3 regions of the Rhizobium sp. CC-YZS058 genome follow, and region 1 is predicted to be linked to each of the others. Evidence: riboswitches for the same ligand, from Rfam matches in the RefSeq annotation. Region 1 holds a riboswitch; each other region holds the start of a gene.
What was found. Region 1 has a riboswitch for thiamine pyrophosphate ahead of U8330_RS13745 (FAD-dependent oxidoreductase). Riboswitches for the same ligand answer to the same signal wherever they lie in the genome.

Region 1 (6,582 bases):
TCGCCGCGCGGCGGTGACCGGGACGGCGAACCGTCACCCTTCAGGCAAAGAGAGAGCGCCCGGCCGATCACCGGCGTGGACGGCACGGCCATGTCGCGCGGCTCCAGCATGCCGGCGCGGTAGGCGCAGGCGCCGGCCGCGACCGCCTGGGCAAAGGCTTCGGCCATGGCCGGGGGATCGGCCGCGCCGGCAACGGCAGTGTTGAGCAGCACCGCATCATAACCGAGCTCCATCACCGCCGCCGCATGCGAGGGACGCCCGATCCCAGCATCGACGATCAGCACCGTCTCGGGAAAGGCGGCGCGCATGGCTTTGAGCGCAGTCCAATTCTGCGGCCCCATGGCGCTGCCGATCGGTGCGCACCACGGCATCAGCAGCGCGCAGCCGGCGTTGAGCAGCGTCTCGCCGACACCCAGATCGTCGGTCGTATAGGGAAAAATCTGAAAGCCATCGGCGGCGAGAACACGGGCCGCCTCGGCGAGCTCGAAGACGTTCGGCGCCAGCGTGTCGTGGTTGCCGATGACCTCGAGCTTGATCCAGTTGGTCGCAAACAGCTCGCGCGCCATCTGCGCCGTCAGGATCGCCTCGCGCGCGCTGGTGCATCCGGCCGTATTGGGCAGCACGCGCACGCCCAGCTCGCGAATAAGCCCGAGGAATGCGCCGCCCTGCCGCCCGCCGGCCATTTCCCGGCGCAGCGACACGGTGACGATGCCCGTCCCCGACCGCCGCACCGCCTCCGAGAGCACGGCCGGCGCCGGATAGCCTGCCGTGCCGAGCAGCAGCCGCGAGGCGATCGTCTCGCCATAGAGCGTGATCGTCATCTCAGCCTCCCTGCATCGGCGAGAGAACCTCGATGCGGTCGCCCGGCCTGAGAGGATGGGCGGCACGCTCTTCGCGGTGGACGAGTTCGCCATTGACGGCGGTCGCCAGCCAGTCGCCCTCGAAATCAAGTGCGGTGAGCAGCGCGGCCAGGCGGTCGACCGCGCAGTCCACGGTTTCTCCATTCACGGTCAGGATCATGCCGTTTTCCTTTCTGTCGTCATGCGGGAAGCGGTCAGGCGCGCCGCAAGCTCCAGGGCGAGTGCCGGGGCAAGCAGGAAGCCGTGGCGATACATGCCGGCCAGCGCAAAGCCCTCGGCCGTTTCGACCAGGCGCGGCACATTGTCGGGAAAGGCCGGGCGCACGCCGGTGCCGGTCTCCACGATCCGCGCTTCGGCAAGGGCGGGATGCAGCGCATAGGCAGCGTTCAGCAGTTCCATCATCGAGCGGACGGACACAGGGCCGGCATCCTCGGTCTCGATCATCGTCGCGCCGACCATGAGGCGGCTCCCGCCGCGCGGCACCAGATAAAGGGGATGACGCGGATGGAGGAGGCGGACGGGGCGGGACAGGGTGATGTCGCGGGTTTCGAGGATCAGCATTTCCCCGCGGACACCGCGCAGCCCGGCGATCCCGCCGATGGCATCCGGTCCCCGGCAATCGACCACGACCTCGTCCTTTCCGCCCGGCAAGGCCTCCTGACCGAAGAGAAAGCGGACGCCCTGTCGCAGGGCGGCATCGTGGAGCCCCTGCAGCGCCTTGCGCGGATCGAGATGCGCCTCGGTCTCGAAGAAGAGGCCCGTATCGAAGCGATGGCCGAGATCGGGCTCCAGCGCCGCGATTGCCGCAGCCTCCACCCGGCGATGGCCTGTGGTCCGCGCAGCGAACCGGGCAAGATCTGCCCGGTCGCGCGGGTGGCTGAGGACGAGCGTGCCACGCTGCGTGACCGAACCGGGCACTGCCGCTTCCCACCAGGCGGCGGCCGTGCGGCCACGCTCCACCACGCTCGGGTCCGCCACCTCCCCTTCGCAGAACGGCGCCAGCATGCCGCCGGCCCAATGCGAGGCGCCGAGGCCGATGGCGGGACGACGCTCGACCACCGTCACGTGAAGTCCGTGACGCGCCAGCTCCAGCGCCGCAGCCAGGCCGGCGACGCCCGCACCCCGAACGACGACGCTCATGGCTTTTGCCTGCGAGAGACGGCCAGAGCCGGCCATCCTGCGACAGCGAGAGGAAGGACGGGAAGCGGGCAAGCAGGGTGCGATGGCTCGTTCGATCGCGGCATCATCGTCAGGCGCATGGTGCAGGCTCCGACCAAAAGGAGACCCGTTCCTGCCGCAAGAGGATGATACCACGAAGGCGGCACGCGCTGCGCGCTCGGCCCGAGATGGCTGCACCGTCCCTCCGCCAGCATGAACTGGATCAGGTTCAACGGGTCACTGCGCGCTCAGGCAGTTTCTCAGCCCCCTGCCGGGGCTCCCCTGGTGATGGGGGAAGACTGCCCGAGCGAGCGGGAGGATGTCAAGATCGTGGTGAGACGGCCGCAGGGGAACCGCGTGAGCGCGGCCGCAAGAGGCCTGAAGACAGGAGGCGACCAAAAGGCCGCGGCACCGGCGTCGAGACGATGATCCCTCGCTCAGCCTTCAGCGAAATCCTTCAGCGCCTGGCCGTCGAGCCGGTAGCGGATCCATTCCCTCTGGGGGGCGGCGCCGATGGCGTTGTAGGCGCGGATGGCGGGTTCGTTCCAGTCGAGCACGCTCCACTCGAAACGGCCACAGCCTTCGGCGACCGCGATGCGGGCGAGTTCGCGCAGCATCAGGCGGCCGGCGCCGGCGCCGCGCGCTTCGGGCGTGACATAGAGGTCTTCGAGATAGAGACCGTTGCGGGCGAGCCAGGTGGAATAGCTGAAGAACCAGACGGCAAAGCCGATCGGCTCCGCCTGTCCGGGAGATTGCTCGTTCCCTGCCGGCGCGGCATCGCAAAGCCGCTCGCAGATGAGCGCCTGCGTGATCGAGCCTTCGCCGAAGATCGACTGGGTGACGCTGTCGAGCGTCGCCTCGACCTCGTGCAACGCGCGCTCATACTCGGCAAGTTCCCGAACGAAGCGCAGGATGGTCGGTGCGTCCGCAGGGGTCGCGCGGCGCAGGCGCAGGCAAGACGGTGATGAAGTCATGCGCTTAGAAAATCTGCCACCACTGCTTGCCGCTGCCTTGGATCTGCGCGGCCTTCTTGCGCTCGCGCTCCTTCTGCTGCTCCGGCTCGCCGAGATCGGCCATGGCCTCTTCCGGCACCTGGCGATAGGCGAGCGGCGGATCCGACAGCGACCGACGCTGGTCGGAATAGGCGCCCATCTGCAGGCGGCGGGCTTCGCGATAGGCCTCCGTCTGTTCAGCCGCCGTCAGCTGGCGGCCATTGGCCGAGGCCTTGGCGAGCGGCGATACATAGCCGGGCGTATTCTTGTTGGCGTCTGCCTCTTCGCGCAGGCGCTGGCGCGTTTCCTCCGGGCTTTCCACCCAGGCCGGATTGTCGGCCACGGCCGATTTCTGCGGCGCGACGAGGGCGACGCGCTCCTGGGCCGGCGGCAGGACAAGGCCGGGCCGCGGCTGGTATTTCAGGTTTTTCGGCGCGCCCGACTCCATGCTGACCGAAGAGCCGATGTCGTCCATCAGCTGCTCGCCGGCGGTCTTGTCCGTTCCGTAGGTTGGGCCACCGATGCAGCCTGTGAGGGTCAGGCCCGCGACGAGAACCGCGACGAGGCCGGCACCGGCCCGAAACTGTCGTGTCATACGCATGAAATCCTTCCAGCCAAGCCTTCTGCCCAGTGCCCCTTGCCCCGAGCCCCTTGCCCGCGGACCACGCGCGCCCCGCCTGTCCGCTCTCGTCCCCTTGGCGGAGAAATCCGCCGAATTTCAGGCAGATCTACCGGATTATGCGCAGGAGCGCAATTGACCCGGCAGAGCTGCCGCTGATCACGGCGCCCTCAGGCGCCGTAGCCGAGCTCGCGCAGCGCCGCCGCATCGCGGGCCGAGACATCGGGGAACGCCGGATCGCTGCCGACATCGGTCGTCACCTTCCAGGAGCGGGCGCATTTGGTGCCTGCCGCCAGCGTCGGCTCGACGGCGACCGTCGGCACATCCTCCAGTCGGAAGGCCGCCTGCGGACCCTGTCCCGCCAGCACGGTGATGCCGGAGGTGATGCAGATCTCGGCGAAATCGAGGCCATCGAGGGCCGAAAGCAGCGCCGGATCGTCGATGTGAACAGTCGGTGCGGCCTCGAGCGAGGCGCCGATGCGCTTGTCCTTGCGCTCGATCTCCAGCGCGCCGGTGACGGCGCGCCGCACGGTGCGCACCTTGCGCCAGGTCTCGGCCACCGCCTCGTTCCGCCACTCGGCCGGAATGGCCGGGAACTGTTCGAGATGAACGGACACGGCAGAGGGGTCGCGCGAGAGCCAGGCTTCCTCGGTCGTGAACGGGATCATCGGCGCGAACCACAGCACCAGGCAATCGAAGAGCTTGCGGATGACGTGGAGCGCCGCACGCCGCTTGAGGCTCGATGGCGCCTCGCAATAGAGCGTGTCCTTGCGGATGTCGAAATAGAAGGCGGACAGCTCGACATTGGCGAAATCGGTCAGCGCCCGGGTGATGCGCTTGAAGTCGAAGTCGTCATAGGCCTTGCGCACCAGCTCGTCGAGCTCGGCGAGGCGATGCAGCATCAGCTTTTCGAGATCCGGCAGATCGGCATAGGCGATCTCCTCGCCCGTGTCGTGGGCGAGCGTGCCGAGCATCCAGCGCAGCGTGTTGCGGATCTTCCGGTAGGCGTCGATGTTGGTCTGGATGATCGTCTTGCCGACGCGAAGGTCTTCGGCATAGTCCGAGCTCATGACCCACAGGCGCAGGATATCGGCGCCGGCATCCTTCATCACGTCCTGGGGCGCGGTCACATTGCCCTTGGACTTCGACATCTTCTCCCCCTTCTCGTCCATGATGAAGCCGTGGGTGACGACGGCATCATAGGGCGCGCGGCCGCGCGTCGCGCAGCTTTCGAGAAGCGAGGAATGGAACCAGCCGCGATGCTGGTCGGAGCCTTCCAGATAGACATCCGCCGGCCATTTGAGATCCGGGCGGTCTTCGAGCGTGAAGGTGTGGGTCGAGCCCGAATCGAACCAGACGTCGAGAATATCGGTGACCATCTGCCAGCGGTCGCCGTCATGGCCATTGCCGAGGAAACGCTCCTTGGCGCCGGCCGCGAACCAGGCATCGGCGCCTTCCTTCTCGAAGGCCTCCAGGATGCGGCCGTTGACCTCCTCGTCCTTCAGGACCTCGCCGTCCTTGTCGGCGAAGACGCAGATCGGCACGCCCCAGGCCCTTTGACGGGACAAGACCCAGTCCGGCCGCTGCTCGATCATCGCGCGCAGCCGGTTCTGGCCGCCGGCGGGGACGAAGCGGGTCTCGTCGATGGCGGAGAGCGCGCGCGAACGCAGCGTCGTGCCGTCGCTAAGCGTCTTGTCCATAAAGACGAACCATTGCGGCGTGTTGCGGAAGATGACCGGCTTCTTCGAGCGCCAGGAATGCGGGTAATCGTGCTTGATGCGGCCGCGCGCGAACAGCGTGTTGGCGGCGATCAGCGCCTCGGTGACACGCTTGTTGGCATCGCCCTTCTTGCCGTTGTCGTCGAGCACGCGGGCCGCGCCCCCTTCCGCCGAGGGGCCGAAGCCCGGCGCCTCGTCGGTGTAGAAGCCGGCATCGTCGACCGGGAACGGGATCTTCGTCTCGATGCCGCGGGCCTCCAGCGCCCGCACATTCGCCATCCAGGCCTCGAAGTCCTCGCGGCCATGGCTGGGTGCGGTATGCACGAAGCCGGTGCCGGCATCGTCGGTGACATGGTCACCGTCGAGCAGCGGCACGGCGAAGGTATAGCCGAGATCGGCGAGCGGGTGGGCGCAGGTGATGGCAGCGAGTTCGCCGGCCTCGACCGTCCGCAGCCGCCTGTATTCGAGCTTGGCCTTGGCGAAGGCCTCGCCGGCCAGCTTATCCGCAAAGATCAGCTTTTCGCCGGGCTGGGGACCAAAGTCGTTGGTGGCCGCTGTGACCTCATAGAGGCCGTAGGAGATGCGCGCCGAATAGGAGATCGCCCGGTTGCCGGGGATGGTCCAGGGGGTCGTGGTCCAGATGACGACGGACGCGCCAGTGAGACTGGAAGGCGACAGCGTTTCCAGTTCGACCTTTGGATCCGGGAGACCATTCTGCTCATCAAGCTCTCCTGCCGAATACCAACGCGCTTCAGCGTTCTTCAACAAGCGGGAATTGGTATCTACCGCCACGGGAAACTTCACCCAGATCGTGTCGCTCTCGACCTCGTGATACTCCACCTCCGCTTCGGCCAGCGCGGTGCGTTCCACCACCGACCACATGATCGGCTTGGAGCCACGATAGAGCTGGCCGCTCATGGCGAGCTTCAACAGCTCGCCGGCGATGCGGCTCTCGGCGTGGAAGTTCATGGTCGTATAAGGATGGTCGAAATCGCCCTCGATGCCGAGACGGCGGAATTCTTCCGACTGGATGTCGATCCAGCCCTGGGCAAACTCGCGGCATTCCTTGCGGAATTCGTTGATCGGGACCTCGTTCTTGTCCTTGCCGCGGGCGCGATAGGCCTCCTCGATCTTCCACTCGATCGGCAGGCCGTGGCAGTCCCAGCCGGGAACGTAATTGGCGTCGCGCCCGCGCATCTGGAAGGAACGGGTGATGACGTCCTTCAGCACCTTGT
Region 2 (6,582 bases), 840 kb from region 1:
AGGACGCGCGCACGCTTGCCGAAAGCACCACCGGCCTGACGCTCGGGCTCATCCAGGCGACCATCCTGCTCGTCAGCTTCATCGGCGTCCTGTGGGATCTGTCGAGCGGCTTCGTCTTCCACCTGTCCGGCCACAGCTTCTCCATCCCCGGCTACATGGTCTGGGCGGCCGTGCTCTATGCCGCCTCGGCCTCGATCCTCAGCCGCATCGTTGGCCGCAAGCTGGTGCGCATCAATGCCGACCGCTCCTCGCGCGAGGCGGAACTGCGCTTTTCGCTGATGCATGCGAGCGAAAGCATGCCGGCCATCACCGTGGTCGGCGGCGAGGCGAGCGAGCGGCACCGGATCGGCGAAAGCATCACCGCCGTGCTGCAGGTGATGAAGCGCCTGGCGCTGGCCAATACCAATCTGACCTGGGTTTCCGCCGGATATGGCTGGGCGGTGGTGGTGGTGCCGATCATCGTGGCGGCGCCCGCCTATTTCTCCGGCGGCCTGAGCTTCGGCCAGCTCATGATGTCGATCGGCGCCTTCAACCAGGTGAATACGGCGCTGCGCTGGTATGTCGCCAATTTCGGCGCCATCGCCGAGTGGCGGGCAACCCTGATGCGCGTGACGGACTTCCGCCAGACGCTGACCGACATGGAGGAGGAGTACCAGCCCGAGCAGGCGATCGCCTATCGCGACACGGCGGGCCAGCTGACGCTCGAGCGGTTGGAGATTGCCAATGCGGTGGATGAGGCGCTGGCAAAGGCCGGCGGCTTCCGCCTGGTCGAAACGCCGGTGACGCTGCTGCCGGGCGAGCGGATCATGGTCAATGGCGACCATCACGTGAACCGCAAGCTGCTCTTCCAGGCGCTGGCCGGTCTCTGGCCCTGCGGCGCGGGCACGATCGGCCTGCCGAAGCAGGAAGAGATGATGTTCCTGCCGCAGACCGCCTATATTCCGGACGGGACGCTGCGCGAAGCGCTGGCCTTTCCCGATCCGGCCACGCAGTTTGCCGATGACGCCCTGCAGGCCGCCTTGACCAAGGCCGGGCTCGGCCATCTGTTCGGCAAGCTCGATACGCGGGCGCGCTGGGAAAAGGTGCTGACCACGGAAGAGCAGAAGGCCATTCCCTTCGTGCGGCTGTTGCTGAAGCGGCCGCGCTTTGCCGTGTTCGACGAGGTGCTGGAGGGCATGGAGCCGGACTGGAAACAGCGCATGACGCGGCTTCTGACCGGATTGCCGGACACCGCCATGCTCTATATCGGCCGCTCCGAAACCTATCTGAAGATCATGAAGCCGCGCGTCCTGCATCTGCGCGCCATCGAACCCGAGGCGGGCAGACAGGACGATCCGGATGACCGGGATCAGCCGCGCCCTGTCGCCAAGGTGGTCTGAGCGCGCCCTCCCTCGCGCTTAGCCCTCCAGCTCCTCGCGCAGCATTTCGAGCTCCAGCCACTCCTGCTCCATGGCCTCGACGCGGGCCCGCAGCGTTTCCAGCTCCTTGGCGAGCGTCGAGAACCGGGTCGGATTCTTGGCAAAAAGTGCGGGATCGGCCATTTCGGCCTCGCGCTTGGCAATTTCGCCCTCCGCCTTTTCCATTTCCTTGGGCAGGGTATCGAGCGCGAATTTCTGCTTGAAGGAAAGCTTGCCCTTGCCGCCACCGGCAGATTTCGCCGCAGGGTTGGCGTCCGCGGCCTTGGCCTTCTCGCTTTTTTCGGCGCGCTTGCGCTCCTCGGCCGCGCCCTTGCGCTGCGCCATCATGTCGGAGTAGCCGCCCGCATATTCGATCCAGCGCCCGTCCGGCGCGATGGGATCGGCAGGGGCGATGGTCGAGGTCACCGTCCGGTCCAGGAAGTCACGGTCGTGGCTGACGAGGATGACCGTGCCGGCAAAGCCGGCGACGATCTCCTGGAGCAGATCAAGGGTCTCGATATCGAGGTCGTTGGTCGGCTCGTCGAGGATGAGCAGGTTGGTGGGCCGCGACAGGATGCGCGCCAGCATCAGCCGCGCCCGCTCGCCGCCGGAAAGGTTCTTGATCGGCGTGCGCGCCTGCTCCGGCTGGAACAGGAACTCCTTCATATAGCCGGTCACATGGCGCTGCTCGCCATTGACGAGCAGGGTCTCGCCGCGCCCGTCCGTCAGGTAATGCGCCAGCGAGGCCTCAAGGTCGAGATCCTCGCGGCGCTGGTCGAGGGTGGCGATCTCCAGATTGGTGCCGAGCTTGACACTGCCCTCATCCGGCGCCAGCTGGCCGGTCAGCATCTTCAGAAGCGTCGTCTTGCCTGCCCCGTTCGGGCCGACGAGACCGATGCAATCGCCGCGGTGAACGCGGATGGAGAAGGGCGAAACGATGGTGCGCGGGCCGTACTGCTTGGTGATCTTCTCGGCCTCGATCACCAGTTTGCCGGATTCCTGCGCATCCGAGACGCTCGCCTGCACCGTGCCCTGCGGCCCCTTGTGGCCGCGATACTGGCTTCTGAGATCCTGGAGCGCGCCGAGCCGGCGCATGTTGCGCTTGCGGCGTGCCGTCACGCCATAGCGCAGCCAATGTTCTTCCCGCTCGATCTGCTTGCCGAGCTTGTGCTGTTCCAGCTCTTCGGCCTCCAGCACCTCGTCGCGCCAGGCTTCGAAGAAGGCGAAGCTCCTGTCGAGCCTGCGCGAACGGCCGCGATCGAGCCAGACCGTGGCGGTCGAGACCTTTTCGAGGAACCGCCGGTCGTGCGAGATCAGGATCAGCGCCGAGCGCGTCTTCAAAAGCTCGCCTTCCAGCCATTCGATGGTCGGCAGATCCAGATGGTTGGTCGGCTCGTCGAGCAGCAGGATATCCGGCTCCGGCGCCATGACGCGGGCCAGCGCCGCGCGCCGCGCCTCGCCGCCCGACAGGGAAGCCGGGTCTTCCTCGCCTGTGAGGCCAAGATGCGAGAGCAGATAGGCGACCCGGTACGGATCATCCCCCGGTCCGAGGCCGGATTCCGCATAGGCCTGCACCGTGCGATGTGCGCCGAAATCCGGGGCCTGTTCCAGATAGCGCACGGTGGCCGAGGGGTGGCGGAAGACCTCGCCCGATTGCGGCTCCACCATGCCGGCCGCCACCTTGAGCAGCGTCGACTTGCCGGAGCCGTTGCGGCCGACCAGGCAGAGACGGTCGCCCGGCTCGAGCTGCAGGCCGGCACCGTCGAGCAGCGGGGTTCCCCCGAAGGTCAGCACGATGTCGTCGAGTTTCAGAATGGGTGGTGCCATGGTCAGGCTCCCGTCATGTCAAAGGGCCGGGCGAGCAGAAGCGCGCGGCCGGCGTTAAGCGTTAGGGTCACAGGCCCTTCCGCCACGTTGGAAATGGTCCGTGATGCCCCGAAGGGCAGGTCAAAGGCAGACAGCGGATAGCGGGCGCCGGCGATCGAGAGGCCGTTCAGCGCATCGAGCCCGAGCACGGAGAAGAGTGAGCCCTGGGGCAGGTCGACCGAGAGCCGGCCGTTCATCACCGGATAGGCTTCCTCCTCTCCGCTCGTCAGCAGCACCGCGATGCCGCGTTCGGCGAGCTCTACGGCATGCATGAGATGCATGAGCGCATGGTCGCTGCGCTCGCCGCCAAGCGCACCGACGAGGATCAGCCGGCTTGCCCCGCGCGCAAGCGCTGCGGCAACGGCGATCTCGCCATCCGTCTCGTTCTTGGCAGGCGGGTAAGGCTCGCGCGGCACGGCGTGGTAGGCGGCGCCCAGCGCTGTCGGCGTCGAGTCGAAATCGCCGATCCAGACCTCCGGCCTCAGGCCGAGTGCTGCCGCATGGCGCATGCCGCCATCGGCGGCAATCACGCGCGCGCCGGCAAGCGCTGCGGCAAGCCGGTCGGTCACGGTGACGGGGCCGCCGAGAAGAATGGCGAAGGGACTGTCGGTCATCGCACCGCCATAGCGCGAAGCGTGGCCTAGGGCAAAGGGCGATCTTGTCAAGCGCGGGCGCCCCGTCTACATCTCGCCTTGCTCTAACGGGGTGCCTTTCGGTTTCGAAGGGCTGAGAGGCCGCCTGGCCAACCCGCGGAACCTGATCCGGCTAACACCGGCGGAGGGATTAGACGCAGGCGCACCGCCGCTCTTTCCCCTTTGACGACGAACGAGAGAAGGAGACATGCGATGCGTGGCCGATGGCTGACTTCCCTGACCCCCGTTCTGGCGCTTGCGGCGCTCGGTCTTGCGACCGGCCCGGCCGCCGCCGAGGACAAGCGGGTGACCGTCTACACCTATGAGAGCTTCACCAGCGAATGGGGCCCTGGCCCGAAGATCGCCGCCGGCTTCGAAAAGACCTGCGGCTGCACGGTCGACTATGTCTCGGTCGCCGATGGCGTCGAGCTGCTGACCCGATTGAAGCTTGAAGGCGCCTCCTCCAAGGCGGATGTGGTGGTCGGTCTCGATACCAATCTTGTGGCCGAGGCCAAGGCGACAGGCTTCTTCGCGCCGCATGGCCTCGACGCAGCCGCACTGAAGGTTCCCGGTGGTTTCTCCGACGAGACCTTCCTGCCCTATGATTACGGCCACTTCGCCTTCGTCTACGACACGCAGACGCTGAAGACGCCGCCGAAGAGCCTGAAGGAGCTGGTCGAGGGCGATGCGTCGGAGAAGATCGTCATCGAGGATCCGCGCACCTCGACACCGGGTCTCGGCCTGCTGCTCTGGGTCAAGGCGGTCTATGGCGATGAGGCGCCGGCGGCCTGGGCGAAGCTGAAGGACCGCGTGCTGACGGTGACGCCCGGCTGGTCGGAGGCCTATGGCCTGTTCACCAAGGGCGAAGCGCCGATGGTGCTCTCCTACACGACCTCGCCGGCCTACCATATGGTGGAGGAAAAGACCGACCGCTATCAGGCGGCCGCCTTCTCGGAAGGCCATTACATCCAGATCGAGGTGGCAGGCCTGACCAAATCCAGCCACGACCCGGCGCTTGCCAAGGCCTTTCTCGCCTATCTCACCGGCAGCGAAGCGCAGACCGTTCTTCCCGTGACCAACTGGATGATGCCGGTCGCGACACCGGCCTCGCCGCTGCCGGACGCCTTCTCCAAACTCGTATCACCGGAAAAGACGCTGCTGATCCCTTCCGAAGACGTTGCGAAGAACCGCAAGGCCTGGGTGGATGAGTGGCTGGCGGCCATGAGCCGGGGCTGACGCCCTTGGCCCGTTCGCCGCACCCTTCCGTGCCGCAGCGGACGGCGGGCCGGCTGACGGTGGTGTTCGGCGTGGGGGCGCTTGCGGCCATCGCACTCTTCGTCCTCGTGGCGCTCCTGTCGCTCGGCCTTGCCACGCGGGACGAGGCTCGAGGCGGCGGGCTTTTCGATACCTATGTGCTGAACGCCGCGCGCTTCACCGTGCTGCAGGCGACGCTCTCGACGGCGCTGTCCGTTCTGCTCGCCGTGCCGGTGGCGCTGGCACTTGCCCGGCGGCGGCACTTCCTCGGCCGCGTCTGGCTGTTGCGGCTGATGGCCCTTCCGCTTGGCCTGCCGGCACTCGTGGGCGCCCTCGGCCTTCTCGGCATCTGGGGCCGGCAAGGGGTGATCAACCGGGTCTTCGAGCTGCTCGGCCTCGGTCAGCCGCTGTCGATCTACGGGCTGCAGGGGATCGTGATCGCCCATGTCTTCTTCAACCTGCCGCTGGCCGTGCGGCTGATGGTGGCCGGACTCGACCGGATACCCGGCGAATACTTTCTGCTTGGCGCCAATCTCGGTCTCTCCCGACTTTCGCTGCTCCGCTTCGTCGAGGGGCCGGTGCTGCGCGCGCTGATGCCGGGCATTGCCGGGCTCATTCTCATGCTGTGCGTCACCAGCTTCACGCTGGTGCTGACGCTGGGCGGGGGTCCGGGCGCGAGCACCATCGAGGTTGCCATCTACCAGGCGCTGCGCTTCGACTTCGACCCTGGCCGCGCGCTCAGCCTGGCCCTCGTCCAGCTGGCGATGACGGGCCTTCTGCTAGCCGGTCTGTCGCGTCTGGGCAGGCCGGCGCTGGCAGAGGCGACCGGCGGGCGGATCCAGCGCCGGTTCGACGGCGCGACGGCGGTGGCGAAGATCGGCGATGGCGCGGTGATCGCGCTTGCTGCGGTCTTCGTGGCCAGTCCGCTTGCCGCCGCGGTCGATGCAGGACTTCGCGCCGATCTCGGCCGCCTCGCGCGCGATCCGATGGTCCACCGTGCGACCATGACCAGCCTGACGATGGCAACCGCATCGGCACTTCTCGCCGTGCTCTCGGGCCTCGCCATGCTCAAGGCGCAGCAGGTGCTCGCCGCGCGGCGCGGTCGCCGGGCAAATGGGTTTGGACCCGCGCGGCTGATCGGCCTCGGCGTGTCCGCCGCGAGTTCCCTCGTGCTGCTGGTGCCGCCGGTCGTGCTCGGCGCAGGCTGGTTCCTTGCCCTGCGCCAGATCGGCGATGGGGCCGCCTTTGCGCCGGCCGTCATCGTCGCCATCAATGCGGTCATGGCCCTGCCCTTCGTCACCCGCATCCTCGCCCCCGCGCTCTTGACCCATGCCGCGCGAACCGGGCGGCTGGCGGATAGTCTCGGCCTGCATGGCTGGAGCCGTTTGGCACTGATCGACTGGCCGGTCCTGCGCAGGCCGATCGCCATGGCC
Region 3 (6,582 bases), 1.5 Mb from region 1:
GTCCTCGATCTCCTCGGGCGACGCGGTCATCGACGGAATGCCGCCGACCGCCGTAATGCCGTCGGCGGTAAACTTCTGGACCACCGTGTTCATCAGGCAATGCACGCGCGGACGCCGGGTTCGCAGCCGTTCGAGGATTTCGGCCGCCTGTCGGCCCGTAAGGATGCCCGTCATCGGCCGAGCTCCACGGCAAGCGAGGCGATGTCAGGCGCTGCCTTCAGAAGGCCTGCCTCGACCAGGAAGGTCCCGAAGCGCCGGTAGCGCGCGGCATCGAGCGCCGCGGGGCGCTTGGCAAAGCGGGGCAGCGTGTCGGCAAAGGCCTGGCGATTGAGCGCATCGTCGAGGGCCGGATAGGCCTTCAGAAACAGATCAAGCGACTCCTGCGGGTGATTGGTCAGGTAGATCGTTGCCTTTTCCACCGCCGCCAGGAGGCGCGGCAGGCGCGGATCGTTGATCAGATCATCGCGGGTGACGAAGATCAGTTCGTCATAGGCCGGAACGCCGTTCTCCTCGGGAAAGAAGGCGCGCCCCTCATGACCTTCGAGCCGCATCTGGGTCAGCTCGAAATTGCGATAACCGCCGATCGTCGCATCGACCTTGCCGCCGATCAGCGAGGGGGTGAGCGCGAAATTGACATTGACGAAGGTGACGGTGGCCGGATCGACATTGGCGGCCGTCAGCATGCGCTTGACCAGCGCATCCTCGAAGCCCGAGACCGAGAAGCCGATCGTCTTGCCCTGGAGATCGGCAATGCCCTTGATCGGGCCGTCCTTCAGCACCGTCAGCGTGTTGAGCGGCGTTTCGACCAGCGTGCCGAACCGTTTCAGCGGCAGCCCGGCTTCGCGATCGAGATAGAGGCTCGGCTGGTAGTGGAGGCCAATCTCGGCCTGGCCAGCCGAAACGAGCCGCGGCACGGAGGAGGGATCGGAAGGCGGCACCAGCGTGACCTCCAGGCCCTCCTGCGCGAAGAACCCCTTCTCCTGCGCCACAACCAACGGCGCGTGATCGGGGTTGACGAACCATTCGAGCATGACGGTCAGCCTGTCCGCTGCAGCGGCAGGCGGGGCGCTTGCCAAAGCGGTCGCTGTCAGGAGAACGGCTGCTGCAAGAAGGCGCAGGATCGGTCGGGGCATCGAATTTTCCTAAAACTGTCAGTCGGATGTGGGTGGGGTTTCGCGCGCCCAGGGGGCGAGACCGGCGGTCAGCCGGTCGATGGCGAGGCGCAGGACCACGCAGAGGAGCGCCAGCAGCGCCATGGCGGCAAAGACCATGTCGGCCTGCATGCGCGCATTGGCCTGCACCATGACGAAGCCGAGGCCGCCGGAGGCGCCCACCCATTCGCCGACGACGGCGCCGAGCGGGGCGAGCGGCGCGGCGACCCGCAGGCCGGAGACGAGGCTCGGCAGAGCCAGCGGCACGCGCAGGCGGGTCAAGACCTGGAACGGGCTTGCCGCCGTCAGCGCCGCCGCATCGAGCACGGCCGGCGGCGTGCGGTTGAGCCCGTCGGCAAAGGCGGAGGCGACGGGGAAGAAGATGATGATCAGCGTCATCGCCACCTTGGAGGCCATGCCGAAGCCGAGCCAGAGAACGAGGATCGGCGCCAGCACGAAGACGGGAAAGGCCTGCAGCACCACGAGCATCGGCCAGGCAATGCGCCCGATCCGGGGACAGGCGGCGAGCCCGAAGGCGACCGCTGCACCGAACAGGCTGCCGAGCACGAGCCCGGCCCCGATCTCGCCGAGCGTGATCGCGGTCTGGTCGAGGAGGAAGTCCCGTTGCCGCCACAGCGTTGCCGCCACCGCGGCGGGCGCCGGCAGCACATAGGAGGGCAGCAGCCTTGCCGCGACTGCTCCTTGCCAAAGAGCGAGGACACCGAGGAGGCCGAGCGCCGCATGCCGCGCCTGCATGGCGGATCAACGCTCTGGCTGGCGGCGGGATCGGCGGAAGGCGAAAAGCGGGACGGCAGCACACATCAACGATCTCCTGACACACATCATGGAGATCCGAGCAAGCGAAGACGGGGGAAGGTGCATCACCGAAGCGCCTGTTTCCGTTCCTACGCCGGTATGACCCGGATCAGGTTCAAGGGTCCAGGCTCCACGCCCATCTCAGCACCGTCCGGTGCTCCCCTCGGAAGAGCCAAGGAGTGGCGGGAAAAGGCGATGATGTCAACCGGGCATCCACCGGATGCTCCGGCGTCGCCTCACACGGATCGTTCCCGCACGGCGTTCGTGTTGTTGATCCGAGCGTCAGCCGGTGGCGGCCCTTGCCGGATAGGCGGGAACTTCGGTTTCCTCTTCGCCGGGCAGCGGGGGGTCGAGCTCCGTTTCGACGCGATTGCGGCCAGCCTGCTTGGCGCGGTAGAGCAGCCGGTCCGCCGTGGTCATCAGCGAGCGCAGCGTATCGTCGGTGCCGACAGCAACCAGCCCGGCGCTGAAGGTGACATGGCGGGTCACGGCCGTTTCGGCGAGAACCTCCACCGTAAAGCGGGCGGCAATTGTTCTGAGAAGCTGCTGGGCGGTGGCGAGATCCCGGCCGACGAGCAGTGCCGCAAACTCCTCGCCCCCCATGCGGGCGACGCAGTCCTCTTGACTGAGGACGTCTTTTGCAACGCGCGCGAAGATCGTCAGCACCTGGTCGCCGGATTCATGGCCGTAGCGGTCGTTGATCTGTTTGAAATTGTCGAGATCAAAGAGCACGAGCAGGGGCGCGGAACCCGCATCCGCCGAATGGGCGGCGATGACGGGCGTCGCGCGCTGCGTGAAGGCGCGGCGATTGTCGAGCCCGGTGAGGAAATCCGTCTGCGAGGCGCGGAGCAGCAGGTGGCGGCTTTCCTCGCGGGTCAGGGAAAGAAGCGCCATCGGCGCCGCCATGGAAAAGAGCACGCCTTCGAACATGGTGAACAGGGCGACGCTGTCGAGAACGCCTTGCTGGTTCAGCGAATAGGCGAAGGGGATGACGACGACGCGCGCCAGATAGACCATGCCGTGCAGGCCGAAGACGACGGATGCCAGGACCCAGGAGCGCGTGGTTCCGGTCGTGCCGTTCAAGACCAGCATCAGCGCCAGCGTGAAGCAGGGGATGGCGATGAAGAAGCTGCCGACCGCGCTCCAGGCCGCGTAGGAGAGAAGCGGCCCGACGAAGAGCCAGATCACGCCGACGACACAGGATATGACCAGCACGGTCCGCGGCAGGCGCACACCCACAAACGGCATGGCGCCCGCCAGCAGCAGCAGATAACCGCTGACGATGAGGATATTGGTCACGCCCTGGCTGACGACCATGGGCAAGGTGGGCCTGCCGAGAAGCAGCGCACACCCAAGCCCCATGATCGCATAGCCGATGGTCCAGAAGGTCAGCTCGCGTGCGCGCTCGGAATTGAAGTGGCGTTCCCAGATCGTCATCACGGCGGCCACGGCCAGCGTTCCGAGGCCGATCGTATAGAGTGTGAAGAGACTCAACTGCATGATGACGTTCCGGTTTCGAATGCGACCATAGAGGCTCGGTTCTTTCCGGTTCCCTACCGCAGCCACAAGATTGCCGCGTTTGGTTGACAGCAGGTTACAACCTCACGGCGCATGCCCAATTCCGGCAATGCCACGGTGGCCAGCCTGTTGACAAGCTGTGGATAAGAGAACATATAGGGAACAGATCGAACGCCCCCGGCACAAGTTCCCTGCCCCGGTTCCGGGGGCGATTCGGTCTTCCAAGCCTTTGACGGCATCCGAGGAATGGATGGCAAGGGCCGAACGGCGGCATCGATCCGCCGGCTGACGGTCAAGCAGTGAGGTCGAGATGGAAGAGCAGATCGAAATTCGCGAGAGCGTGCGCATGCTTCTGGCCCAGGGCGAAGCATCGCGCCGGCGGGCTGAAGCCGCGCGTGAGGAAATGCGGGTTCGCGTGGCGGCCCTCTCCGCCAAGCCGGGCGAAAAGATCCTCGCCGCCATTCGCGAAGCGCGCGAGCGGACCAGCCACTGATCCCCTTCCCCATGGCGGCTGGCATCGGCAGGCCGCCCAACGCCAGGCCTGTCGGCCCCGATCGACATCCGGCGTCAGGAAAGGCCGGCCCGCTCTGCCTCTCGTCCCCTCGTGATGGCACGGGAGAAGTCTGATCGGCCGAGACCAGACGTTTGTTCGTCCTTGCTTCTTATTCCCCTCCCCCTGCGTTCGGCCTTGAAGCGTAATTGAACACGAACGAATCTACGGCGGAGCGACCGCGGCGCCGGCAGCACTCAGCGATCCAACCGGCTTTTCCGCAACCCTGACACTGTATCGACAGGTTGAACCGCGTACTGAACGCGAATTGGTCAGCGCTGTTTTACCACTTTGCGATCTTCGGCGCTCAGACCTTTGACATCATGGTCCGTTTGTGCAACGTCAGGACGCAGCGTGCAAAATTGCGCATATACTGAAAATAATGATACGGTGGAGGCATAAGCCCATTTACGATGGGCGATAATGTACGTAGACACTTACCAGAATTTCAGCACTAGCAAAAATAACTAGTCTGAGGACGTGTCGAACAGATGAGGTCCGGTTGCATAAGTCAATCCGCTCCAGCATCATTCACTGCGTTCTGACAGAACCCTACAGAGGCCCCTATGCCACTCATTCCCGGTAATCCGATCGACGTCTATGTCGGTTCTCGCATCCGCCTTCGCCGCCTGATGCTCGGCATGAGCCAGACGAAGCTTGCCGAACAGCTGGGCGTTACATTTCAGCAGGTCCAGAAATACGAGAAGGGCGCCAATCGCGTCGGCGCCAGCCGCCTTCAGCATATTGCCGACGTCCTGAAGGTGCCGATCAGCTTCTTCTTCGAAAATGGCGGCGAGCCGGAGAAGGAAGGCGGCCTGGGCGAAGCGCAGGATGTTGCAGGATTTGTCAGCACCAAGGAAGGCATGGAACTCAACCGCGCCTTCTTCGCCATCACCGATACGAAAGTCCGCCAGTCGATCGTCGCGCTGACCAAGTCGCTCGCCGGCAGCATGGGAGGAGCCGAAGATGACCAGCGTCGCAGAGCCGGCGGCGATGAGCTTCAGGCTGATCACGCTCGGGGAACTGACGCTTAGGAACGCAAGCGGGGCAGCGGTCAGCTGCCCCGACAAGGTTCTTCTGCTCCTCGCCTTTCTCTGCACACAGCCCGACGGCGCCCGCCATCGGCGGGACCTCGCCAATCTTCTCTGGCCGAATGCCCAGGACGAAGCGGCCGATACCAATCTGCGCTCGGCGCTTCGCCGCATGCGGCTGGCACTCGGCGAGACCCCAGTCGTCATCGCGGAGGGCGCCCGCCTTCGGCGCAACGCGGCCATGTTGTCCTGCGACCTCGACCTGATGCCGACGGCAGACCGGCCGGTGGCTCGGCTCGCCTGGTTGACCGGGGCAGTTTCGCGCGGCTTCCTCGATCGCGATCTTCGCCACGAGCCGGCGATCGAGCACTGGATCACCGGCGTCCGCACGACTCATCTTCTGCTGCTGCGCACCTGCTTCTTTCAGTGCCTGACCGCCCATCGCGGCGCGGCAGGCGATGAGGCCCTGCAGGCCGCGGCCGTTCCCCTTCTCGTGCATGACCCGGCCGACGAGGAGGTACGCCAGGCGCTGCAAGGCCTGTCCGCCGCCGCCCGCCCCGCCGGCAGCCCAGTCCGGTCGGCACTGTCGCTTTTCTCGGCGTCCCCTGGCAGGGATGCCAACGTCCCGCCCGTCCTCGGCAAAGCGACCGATGGTTCGGCGCTGCCTGACGCAAAGCCTGTCCCTGGCCGAAGCCTCATCACGCCGCCCTCCAGCGCCTCGCCCTTCACCTATCCCGGCCTCAGCCCCTCCCCGCCGCCGGCCGAATGGACCGGATTCGCGGCCCGCCAGGACAACCGCAGCTTCTCCGACGAACAACGGACCCGCGCCGAGCGGGGCGACGACGTCGCTCTAGAGCCGCCACGGCCGGTTCTGCCGCGCCTTGCCCTGCTGCCACCGGATCAGGCGCGTGAATCCCGTCAGGCAGGTGCCCTCGTCAATGCCTTGATCGAAGACATCACCATCGGCCTCTGCTCGCTGCGCAGCGTCTCGGTCGTCGCGCCCTTCACGGCAGAGCGCTACCGCGCCTCGGGCGACAAGGCCGCGCTGCTGGAGCGACACGGGGTCACCTACACGCTCGACACCCGCCGTTCGCATGACAGCGTCTTCGCCCAACTCGTCTTCGTTCCCGGCGACGAGATCATCTGGGCAGCCCGCTTCCCGCTGACCGTCGACAATCTTGCGACCCAGCGTGTCGAGATCGCCCGGGCCATCACCCGCTCCACCGCCGACCGCATGGAAGCCAGCAGCGCCAATCATCTCGATTATCAGCGTCGCCCCGATGCCTATGTCGCCTTCCTGCGCGGCACGCAGTTTCTCTCGAGCCTCGAGCTCAAGGATATCCGCAAGGCCCGGCGGATGATGCGCGAGACGCTGCAGCTCGACGCCGGCTTCGCGCCGGCCATGGCCGGCATGGCCCGCGCGCTGATGACCGAATGGCTGCTGACCGCCCGCGGCGACAAGGACCTGCTGCTGACCGCGGAGCGCCAGGCATTGCGGGCCGTGCGCGAGAACCCG

Region 2: another riboswitch for thiamine pyrophosphate. It lies ahead of thiB (thiamine ABC transporter substrate binding subunit); the one in region 1 lies ahead of U8330_RS13745 (FAD-dependent oxidoreductase).
Region 3: another riboswitch for thiamine pyrophosphate. It lies ahead of U8330_RS06430 (ABC transporter permease); the one in region 1 lies ahead of U8330_RS13745 (FAD-dependent oxidoreductase).

Annotation. Positions count from the first base shown of each region.
Region 1 is NZ_JAYESJ010000001.1:2,856,378-2,862,959, forward strand. It holds gene U8330_RS13730 (nucleoside deaminase) at 1-17, shown strand, start outside; partial or broken gene U8330_RS13735 (thiazole synthase) at 54-821, opposite strand; gene thiS (sulfur carrier protein ThiS) at 823-1,020, opposite strand; gene U8330_RS13745 (FAD-dependent oxidoreductase) at 1,017-2,000, opposite strand; TPP riboswitch at 2,201-2,312, opposite strand; gene U8330_RS13750 (GNAT family N-acetyltransferase) at 2,456-2,992, opposite strand; gene U8330_RS13755 (hypothetical protein) at 2,997-3,611, opposite strand; gene ileS (isoleucine--tRNA ligase) at 3,800-6,582, opposite strand, start outside.
Region 2 is NZ_JAYESJ010000001.1:3,692,189-3,698,770, forward strand. It holds gene U8330_RS17680 (ABC transporter ATP-binding protein/permease) at 1-1,379, shown strand, start outside; gene U8330_RS17685 (ABC-F family ATP-binding cassette domain-containing protein) at 1,398-3,224, opposite strand; gene U8330_RS17690 (thiamine diphosphokinase) at 3,227-3,877, opposite strand; TPP riboswitch at 3,955-4,063, shown strand; gene thiB (thiamine ABC transporter substrate binding subunit) at 4,109-5,131, shown strand; gene U8330_RS17700 (thiamine/thiamine pyrophosphate ABC transporter permease ThiP) at 5,185-6,582, shown strand, end outside.
Region 3 is NZ_JAYESJ010000001.1:1,330,213-1,336,794, reverse strand. It holds gene U8330_RS06440 (hydroxyethylthiazole kinase) at 1-174, opposite strand, end outside; gene U8330_RS06435 (ABC transporter substrate-binding protein) at 171-1,121, opposite strand; gene U8330_RS06430 (ABC transporter permease) at 1,152-1,907, opposite strand; TPP riboswitch at 2,037-2,141, opposite strand; gene U8330_RS06425 (GGDEF domain-containing protein) at 2,250-3,467, opposite strand; gene U8330_RS06420 (hypothetical protein) at 3,796-3,978, shown strand; gene U8330_RS06415 (helix-turn-helix transcriptional regulator) at 4,602-5,069, shown strand; gene U8330_RS06410 (hypothetical protein) at 5,002-6,582, shown strand, end outside.